4 regions of the Paenibacillus sp. BAC0078 genome follow, and region 4 is predicted to be linked to each of the others. Evidence: predicted binding sites of a transcription regulator. Region 4 holds the regulator's gene; each other region holds the start of a gene.
The links. Region 4 encodes Rex, which represses fermentation and respiration genes when NADH is low (regulators of the CRP and FNR family bind a similar motif). Its sites were predicted from a motif close to TTGTGAAATATTTCACAA; they were not measured.
Positions count from the first base shown of each region.

Region 1 (2,209 bases), on a different contig from region 4:
AGAGAAAGCATGCGATCCCTCCTTCGTGTATGGATCATGCGAGTCACCGTGATCGTTATCCATGGCATAAGGGCCTTTTTTGATCACTTTGATGAACAGGCCAACCAGCACAGCTCCCAGTATGGCGTAAATTGCCGTAAAGGAAATGACCGAGAACAACACCTGACCAGCCGTAACATTAGGAGACACACTATCCGCTGTGGTCATGAGTCCAAATACCGTCCAAGGCTGACGCCCGATTTCAGTCATGATCCAGCCCGACACATTGGCGATTGGCGGAAGCAGCAGCCCCCAGAGCATTAAGCGCATGAACCAGGTATTCGGACGTTCCATCTTCTTGCGCCACATCAGGTAGATCGCATAGACTCCAAGCCCGATCATCGCCGTACCTGCGGCAACCATGATCCGGAAGCTCCAGAACGTTGTGCGTACAGGCGGGATATAATCCCCAGGTCCGTACTTCTGTTCATACTCTGCCTGCAGCGTATTCATACCTTTAAGAGATCCGGAGAACTTGCTGTAGGAGAGAAAGCTCAGCATGTACGGAACCTTAATCTCATGTGTGCTTACTTTATTATCAGGATCAATGTTTGCGTAGACCGTCCACGCCGCAGGATCTCCACTGTCGTCCCAAAGCGCTTCTGTAGCAGCCATTTTCATCGGTTGAGTCTCTACGAGATACTGCGCTTGAGCGTGACCTGCAATGGCTACGCCAAACGAGGATACAACCCCGACAATAGCAGCAATTTCAAACGATTTTCTGAAAAAAGAAACATCCTGCTTCTTCAGCAGCTTATACGCACTGATACCTGTTACCAGGAATGCGCCTGTGGCGTAAGCGGCGAGTACCGTATGCGGGAATTCCACCAGCAATTGTCCGTTCGTAATGAGGGCGAAGAAATCGTTCATTTCAGCCCGGCCATTGTTAATGGCAAAACCGACCGGATGCTGCATAAAAGAGTTCGCGGCCAGAATCCAGAACGCCGATAACATCGTTCCCAGGGCTACCAGCCAAATAGCGAGACAGTGAACCTTCTTCGGAACCTTGTCCCAGCCAAAAATCCACAATCCAATAAATGTAGACTCCAGAAAGAAAGCCAGCAACGCTTCAATGGCCAGCGGAGCTCCAAACACATCACCGACAAAGCGTGAATAATCGGACCAGTTCATCCCGAACTGAAACTCCTGCAAAATCCCTGTCACTACACCTACGGCAAAGTTAATGAGGAAGAGCTTTCCCCAGAACTGCGCCATTCTTTTGTACTCGTCATTGCCTTTTCTGACATACATCGTCTCCATGATTGCAATCAAGAGCGCAAGTCCAATTGACACCGGTACAAAGAAATAATGAAAAATCGTCGTCGACGCAAATTGTATACGCGACAGTATAACTGTATCCATATTTCTCCCCTTCCTTCTCCCCATTCATTACGTATATTCTGTCAAAAATCTAACACCTTAAGTGTGATATTAATCACATTATACACCCTGTTTCGGCCTTAAAATCAATAAATTTGTGACAAATATCACAATATTACGTTCATAAAGCAAAAAAAATAAGACGGTTTCACCGTCTTGGATGTGTACATCATTCTATAGAAAAAGCTTGACTCATAAAGGTGCTCATTAGCTAATGGAAGTGCCCTTCTTCAGCGATTTTAGATCGCCATTCGAATTAAGCAATTGTGGCAGCATTTTCATGGAACGCTCCATCGGAGAGTTGCAGAGACGGCAAGAAGGCGCATGTTCAAATGCGAAATTATCCCTCATCCATCCGTTACATCCATCGTTGGTACAGGCCCATATTTCAGTATTTTCCTCTGGTACTTCCTCCAAAGGCTTCTTCCGGTAGTTCATTGCCGTTCCTCCCTTCCTTTATGTAACAAGCCCGAGAATCCAGACAAGTAAAAACGGCGTTGCCGCCCTTTATTCTAAGGACGGCAACCGTTTCATTGAGAATATAAGGATATTTACTCCTCATAATTCTAAAAAAAGACCGTCCCAGCTTTCACAAGCGGGACGGTTCCTTCTATTATTACAGTTTTACAACGTTTTCGGCTTGTGGTCCACGGTTGCCTTGAACAACGTTGAATTCAACGCGTTGGCCTTCATCCAAAGTTTTGAAGCCTTCGCCAGTGATTGCGCTGAAGTGAACGAATACGTCGCTTCCGCCTTCAACTTCGATGAATCCGAATCCTTTTTCTGCGTT
Region 1 is NZ_JBTLRW010000007.1:55,563-57,771, reverse strand. It holds gene ACX1DY_RS14785 (cytochrome ubiquinol oxidase subunit I) at 1-1,401, opposite strand, end outside; gene cydB (cytochrome d ubiquinol oxidase subunit II) at 1-11, opposite strand, end outside; gene ACX1DY_RS14780 (cold-shock protein) at 1,627-1,857, opposite strand; gene ACX1DY_RS14775 (cold-shock protein) at 2,036-2,209, opposite strand, start outside.
Region 1: ACX1DY_RS14785 (cytochrome ubiquinol oxidase subunit I) is a predicted target of Rex. The motif match lies at 1,515-1,532, and genes of this name have one in related genera.

Region 2 (2,209 bases), on a different contig from region 4:
TCCTTGTTGTCCTGGTGCTCCATACTTCCGTTGTCCATATCCATCTCTTTGCCGTCACCGCTCATATGCTGGCCGTGATCTCCCGGAGGAGGACTGAACTCCAGATGGGTCGTGGAATAGGTTTTGCGTCCGATAAAGTCGGCGGCAAGCAGGCCTTTGAATTCCTTCTCCGTCAGCTTGGGAGCGGTTTCTTTAACCTCTTTAACCCATTTGTCGTAATCCTTGCTGCTCATAACGAGCGTTTCAAATTCCATTTGGGCAAAGCCCTTGCCGTTAAAGTTGGCATTTCTGCCGAGATATGAGCCTTCCGTATCAGCGGAAAGGTGAAGCGTTGTGAGCATGTCGCTCATGGCGTACTTTTGCCCGGCGAGCTGTGGAATCCACAGACTGGTGATGGGGCCAAAAGAGTACATCCGGAACTCTACCGCCCGGTGAACGGGGATATTGAGGTAGTTCACGGTTTCAATGCCTTCCTCCGGGTAGCTGAAATGCCATTTCCAGTTGGAAGAGGCTGCGTAGATGACCAGAGGCTTCTGATCTTTGTATTCTGTAGCGACATTTTCAACGGCATTGGTTGTCTTGACCGTCACGACGGACAGGAAGGCCACGATAATGATCGGGATGATAATCCAGATCGCTTCGAGCACCTTGTTGCCCTCCTCGTGCTCCGGAATGTAGCCTTCGTTGCTTTTTTTAGCCCGGTACTTCACCAGCACGAAGATATATAAGATGTAGACAACTGCCAGAACACCGAGCATCACTATAATAGAAAGGATGATGGTGTCAGATAAAGTTCGTGCAGAAGGCCCCTTAGGATTCAGAACGGTGAGTGAACTGCATCCCGGCAGGAGGAGGATGAGGCTGAGAAACAAAGCGTATAACGGTCCCTTTTTTGTCATATAGAACTCCTTCCTTCAATAGTTCTTTTCATTCGCCGAACATTGCGGGCAAACATTAACCTGTATCTATAGTAAGAACTACTTACCCATAATGCAAAATACATATTCTGGATAAAAAGCTATAATCGTCCTCAAAAATGTCCATTTAGTTAAATATATGTGATCAAATTGTTACAACTATCTTTACGTATGATAAAGATCACTGTAACGGTGCGTCTTAAGGTTATTTTAAGGAAGTTCAAATTTTGTTCACAATTTCACAAATGTTACTATTTTCGTCACAATTAATTTAAATGAAAATAGCGCTATTTTAGCGTTTTTTGCTTGATATGACAGCATTCAACGATTTTCGATTTCTTTCTGAAAAAGAATGCGATATGTCATTTGTCACAACAAAAGTGTTACAGTTTTTTCTGCTTCGGGTTACAATCTCTCAAATTACGTTATATATATCTATGATAAAGTAATAGATAAATATACATAGATTGGAGACTGCATCTGGTGACTATTAAAAAAGCAATGCTGTTATTCTTTTCATTATTCCTGTGTCTTGGTGTCGTGCAGACGACGGCAAACGCTACTGGCGCGAACGCTGAGCTGAAGCTTGGAGTGAACGATAAACTGAGCGGCATTACAGCCGTTTCCGTAAAAGGCAGCTATTATGTCCCGCTCCGCGCTTTGGCTGAGGAATTGAAGTGGACGATTACCGGCCTTCCTGACGGAATTCAGGTTGATGGCGGAGGACGCAAGCTGCTGCTGCTCAAGGGTGATGGAGGTGCTCAGCTTCAAGACGGAAATGTTGCGCCGATGAACACGTTCGTGAAGAATGGAGCCTTGATGGTCCAACTGAAGATCAGCGCCTACCTTGGGTATATAATATCCTTTCAGCCGGATAAATATTTACTGAGAGTTCGGGATGCTTCGGCCTCGCTGGATGATGCGGGGTTCCTGAGCCGATATAAGAGTGAGCTTACCCCGCCGTCTGTTCCTGATAAACCTGCGCAGACACCTGCTGGCAAGCCGGGCAAGACCCTGTATATGACCTTTGACGACGGGCCTTCCGCCACGACCTCGGAGCTGCTGGATATTCTGAATAAGTATGAGGTAAAAGCTACATTCTTCATGCTTGGGCCGAATATGAACCGCTACCCTGCTGAGGTGAAGCGGATTATGAAAGAGGGGAACGGACTGGGGCTGCATGGCATGACGCACCGCAAGGACAAATTTTATGCTTCACCATCCGCCGCACTGGCTGAAATGAATGGAGATAACGCGGTGCTGCAAAAGATTGCCGGCACAGGCACAACGCT
Region 2 is NZ_JBTLRW010000012.1:124,821-127,029, reverse strand. It holds gene qoxA (cytochrome aa3 quinol oxidase subunit II) at 1-899, opposite strand, end outside; gene ACX1DY_RS21280 (polysaccharide deacetylase family protein) at 1,401-2,209, shown strand, end outside.
Region 2: qoxA (cytochrome aa3 quinol oxidase subunit II) is a predicted target of Rex. The motif match lies at 1,145-1,162, and genes of this name have one in related genera.

Region 3 (2,209 bases), on a different contig from region 4:
AATTTAACGATACGCAGTTTCATTACGAAATGGTCAACGATTTCTTGTGCTTGTTCTTCAGTAAGAGTACCTTCTTCGAAATCACGTTGTGCATAGATATCCAGGAAGGAGGATACACGTCCCAGGGACATTGCTGCACCGTTTTGTTCTTTAACGGCTGCCAGATAACCGAAGTACACCCATTGGGCAGCTTCTTTGAAGTTGTTAGCCGGTTTGGAGATATCCATACCGTGTGCCGCTGCCATTTCTTTCAGTTCGCCCAGAGCGCGGATTTGCTCGGACAGCTCTTCACGCAGACGGATTACTTCTTCAGTCATGGAATCAACTTCAAGCTCGGCTTGTTGTTGTTTCTTGTCTTTGATCAGGAAATCGATACCGTACAGAGCAATGCGGCGGTAGTCGCCGATGATGCGTCCGCGGCCATAGGCATCAGGAAGACCTGTGATAACTCCCGATTTACGGACGGCTCTCATTTCTGGTGTATATGCATCAAATACGCCTTGGTTATGCGTTTTGCGGATATTCGTGAACATTTCAACAATGTTGTTCGGAAGCTCAAAGCCGTACGCTTTGGTGGCATCGATCATCATTTTGATACCGCCGAACGGTTGAATGGAACGTCTGAAAGGAGCATCAGTCTGTACACCAACAATTTGTTCTAAGTCCTTGTTGATGTAGCCTGGTTTGTGGGAAGTAATAGTGGAGACAGTATCCAGGGAAACATCCCATACGCCGCCTCTTTCTCTTTCTTCTTTACTCAGCTGGGAGATAATCTTCCACAGTTCAGTTGTGTTGCTGGTAGGACCTACGAGGAAATCTTCGTTTCCTTCATAAGGCTTGATGTTCTTGGAAATAAATTCGTTAACATCGACTTTCTTAGCCCATTTGCCTTTTACGAAACTTCTCCAACCCGATTTTACTTCTTGTACATCTTTTTCAATCACCGACATGCTAAATCCCTCCATTTATATTTATTATATTTGTAGAGATCGCGGGCTTGAAGGTTAATCCCGTGTCTCGTGATCCCAAAGATATGGTTGGTTGTAATAAAATTCACAATAGCTTCTACATAACCGGGATCGTTGTTTATATAAACATTTTAGTTTATTTTCTGGAAATGGACTGTGACAAATATCACTCTTTCGGTGATATTTGTCACTTACATCCAGTCCCATATTACCCTATAAACTATTTGTTTATCTAGTGATTGCTAATTAGTTCTCGAATTTGCCGTAGAATGCGTTACGGTATACGTCAGCAAGCTCGGAAACCAGCGGCAGCTTAGGGTTGGCAGTTGTACATTGGTCTTCAAATGCACGGTCAGCCAGATAGTCTACGCGGGATTCGAAGTCCTTAGGATCAAAGCCCAGCGCTTGGAACGACTCTTCGATGCCGAGTTTTTTGTTCATATCGCGGATTGCATTGATCAGGCTTGTTACGCCTTCTTCGGTTGTGCGTGCAGGCAATCCCAGAATGCGTGCGATTTCCGCATAACGCTCGTCAGCTACAAAGTGCGAATATTTAGGGAACGAAGCGAACTTCGTAGGTTTCTTAGCGTTGTAACGGATAACGTGCGGCATTAGGATGGCATTGGTGCGTCCATGAGCTGTGTGATATTGACCGCCCCATTTGTGCGCCAAGCTGTGGTTGATGCCCAGGAATGCGTTGGCAAAAGCCATACCAGCAAGTGTAGATGCATTATGCATTTTTTCACGGGCCAGTTTGTCGCCTTCGAGTGCTGATTTTTCAAGGTATTGGAATACCAATTGGATAGCTTTGATAGCCAGACCGTCAGTGTAGTCACTAGCCATTACGGAAACATAAGCTTCGATGGCATGTGTCAATACGTCCATACCTGTGTCAGCAACAGCAGTTTTTGGCAGGCTGTATACAAACTCAGGGTCGATGATTGCAACGTCTGGAGTCAGCTCATAATCAGCCAATGGGTATTTAGTATTGTTAGCTGTTGTTTTGTCAGTAATAACCGCGAAAGAAGTTACTTCAGAACCTGTACCCGAAGTAGTTGGAATCGCTACGAATTTCGCTTTGTTTCCAAGCTTAGGGAATTTGTATACGCGTTTGCGGATATCCATGAATTTTTGTTTCAGGCCGTTGAAATCAGCGTCTGGATGTTCATAGAATAACCACATGCCTTTTGCAGCATCCATTGGGGAACCGCCGCCAAGCGCGATGATGCAGTCCGGTTGGA
Region 3 is NZ_JBTLRW010000004.1:149,182-151,390, reverse strand. It holds gene pflB (formate C-acetyltransferase) at 1-950, opposite strand, end outside; gene adhE (bifunctional acetaldehyde-CoA/alcohol dehydrogenase) at 1,215-2,209, opposite strand, start outside.
Region 3: pflB (formate C-acetyltransferase) is a predicted target of Rex. The motif match lies at 1,042-1,059, and genes of this name have one in related genera.

Region 4 (2,209 bases):
GTGAACATGCCGAGCTTCTCCAGATGCGCTACAGGACGCAGGCCGTAATCTGCGGCATTCTGCTCCACTTCGCGCCGTGTCTCCGACATATGCGTATGCATCGGCAGGTCCAGATCATGAGCCGCCTGTACGAATTTTACGAAAAAGTCCGGAGGGCAGGTGTAAGGCGCATGCGGCGAAATCATCGCCGTAATTCGTCCGTCAGCCTTGCCGTGCCAATTACGGGCAAAAGCAACCGCTTCCGCCAGCTTATGGTTCTGCACTTCTTCCGGACACAGGCCGATTACGCCGCGCATCAGTACAGCACGGATACCCGACAGCTCCGTAACCTCAGCGACCCGGTCCATATGATCATACATGTCCAGGAAGGTTGTTGTCCCGCCCTTAAGCATCTCCAGCACAGACAGGGAGGTTCCCCAGTAGACATCCTCTCCGGTGAATTTTTCTTCCATCGGCCACATCTTTTCCTGCAGCCAGCTCTGAAGAACCATATCATCCCCATAACCGCGCAGCAGCGACATTGCCGTGTGCCCATGTGTATTCACAAGACCCGGCATAAACAGCAGACGGCTGCCGTCTATAGTCTGTGTGCCAGCTTCAAGGGCTGGCTTCTCTTTCCCTATGTAAGTGATAAGATCATTTTCTATGGTCATATAACCGCTCAGCACCGGCTTATCCGTTCCCGGAACCAGAAAACGTCCGTTGATAATTACTGTCTTATTGCTGCTCATCTTCCACTTCGTCCTTTCCATCATGCAAATAATAAGCCAAGCTCTGCAAATCAGTTGTAAAGTCAGCAGCGTGAACGCGAATATTGGCCGGGGTCTTCAAAATGACCGGTGCAAAATTCAGGATCGCTTCAATGCCTGAGTCTATCAGAATGTCGGCCACGTTCTGAGCTTCGCTGTCAGGCACTGTGATGATTCCGATACGGATTCCCTGTTCACGAATCGTGCTGCCCAGCTCTTCCATCGGCTGTACGGTAAGGGAGTTGATCATCTGCCCTACCTTGGGTGCATAGGAATCAAATACAGCGGTGATTTTCATGGTGTCCTTCAAGTAAGCATTGTAATTTGATAAAGCGTGTCCAAGATTACCGGCACCCACAAGCGCCACGTTAATTTGCTGGTCCAGCTTTAGAATATGGCGGATTTTCTCAATCAAATAAGACACATCATAACCGATGCCTTTTCTGCCGAAATCACCAAAATAGGCCAAATCCTTGCGGATCTGCGCCGGATTAAGATCAAGCTTCTGCCCCAGCTCCTGAGAAGAGACGGTGGGAATTTCACGCTTCTGGAGATCGTTCAGGAATCGCAGATACACAGGGAGTCTGCGAACGACGGCCTCCGATATTTTATCTGATTTCATATTTTCTCCTCCTCAAAGTTTGTATAGCGATGCTTCCTTGGTATTCTTCGTACAAACTCACTTCGTAAGCATTCACCAAGTTTGTTAACGCTTCGTAAGTATAGGGCCGTCCTCTAGCCTCCCATACGGAGAAGGCTGCTAAAGGACGGAATGTACAAGCTAACCCGAATATTATAAAAAAACTATAGCAGGTTCAAAAACTTCAAGAAACGCCGCCGTCCGCTAGCCATTCGGCAATCCGCGGGACCATCTGGTCAGTCAGCATATGCTCCATCTTGGGTCCGGGCAGCGAATACAGGAAGTATTTTCCATAATAAGATTCAATAACTCTTGTATCATATACAATTACGATGCCGCGGTCCTGCGCAGTGCGCACCAGCCGCCCAAAGCCCTGTTTGAACCGGATCACCGCCTGAGGGACAGACAGCTTCATAAAAGGATTCTTCTTCTGCGCCTGCAGCAGCTCCGCCTTGGCCTCCGCAAGCGGATGGTTTGGCGGCTGGAAGGGCAATCTGACAATAGCCAGACAGGTCAGCGCCTCGCCCGGAATATCCACGCCTTCCCAAAAGCTGCTCGTCCCAAGCAGCACAGCAGCGGCGCTGTCCTGAAAACGCCGGATTAGCTTGCTTCGGCTGCCGCCCTCTACACCCTGCCCCAGTACACTGATATCCTCTGAGGAGAGCGCCTCCTTCAGCGGGTCATAAACCTGGCGGAGCATTTTGTAGGAGGTGAACAGCACCAGCATGCGGCCCCGGGTAGCCACCGCAGCTTCGGCCAGCGAATGCACCAGCTTATCAACAAACCGGGCATCGCCCACACTGCCTTTGACGCTGGGAAA
Region 4 is NZ_JBTLRW010000016.1:13,360-15,568, reverse strand. It holds gene ACX1DY_RS23640 (amidohydrolase) at 1-731, opposite strand, end outside; gene ACX1DY_RS23635 (redox-sensing transcriptional repressor Rex) at 718-1,371, opposite strand; gene dinG (ATP-dependent DNA helicase DinG) at 1,574-2,209, opposite strand, start outside.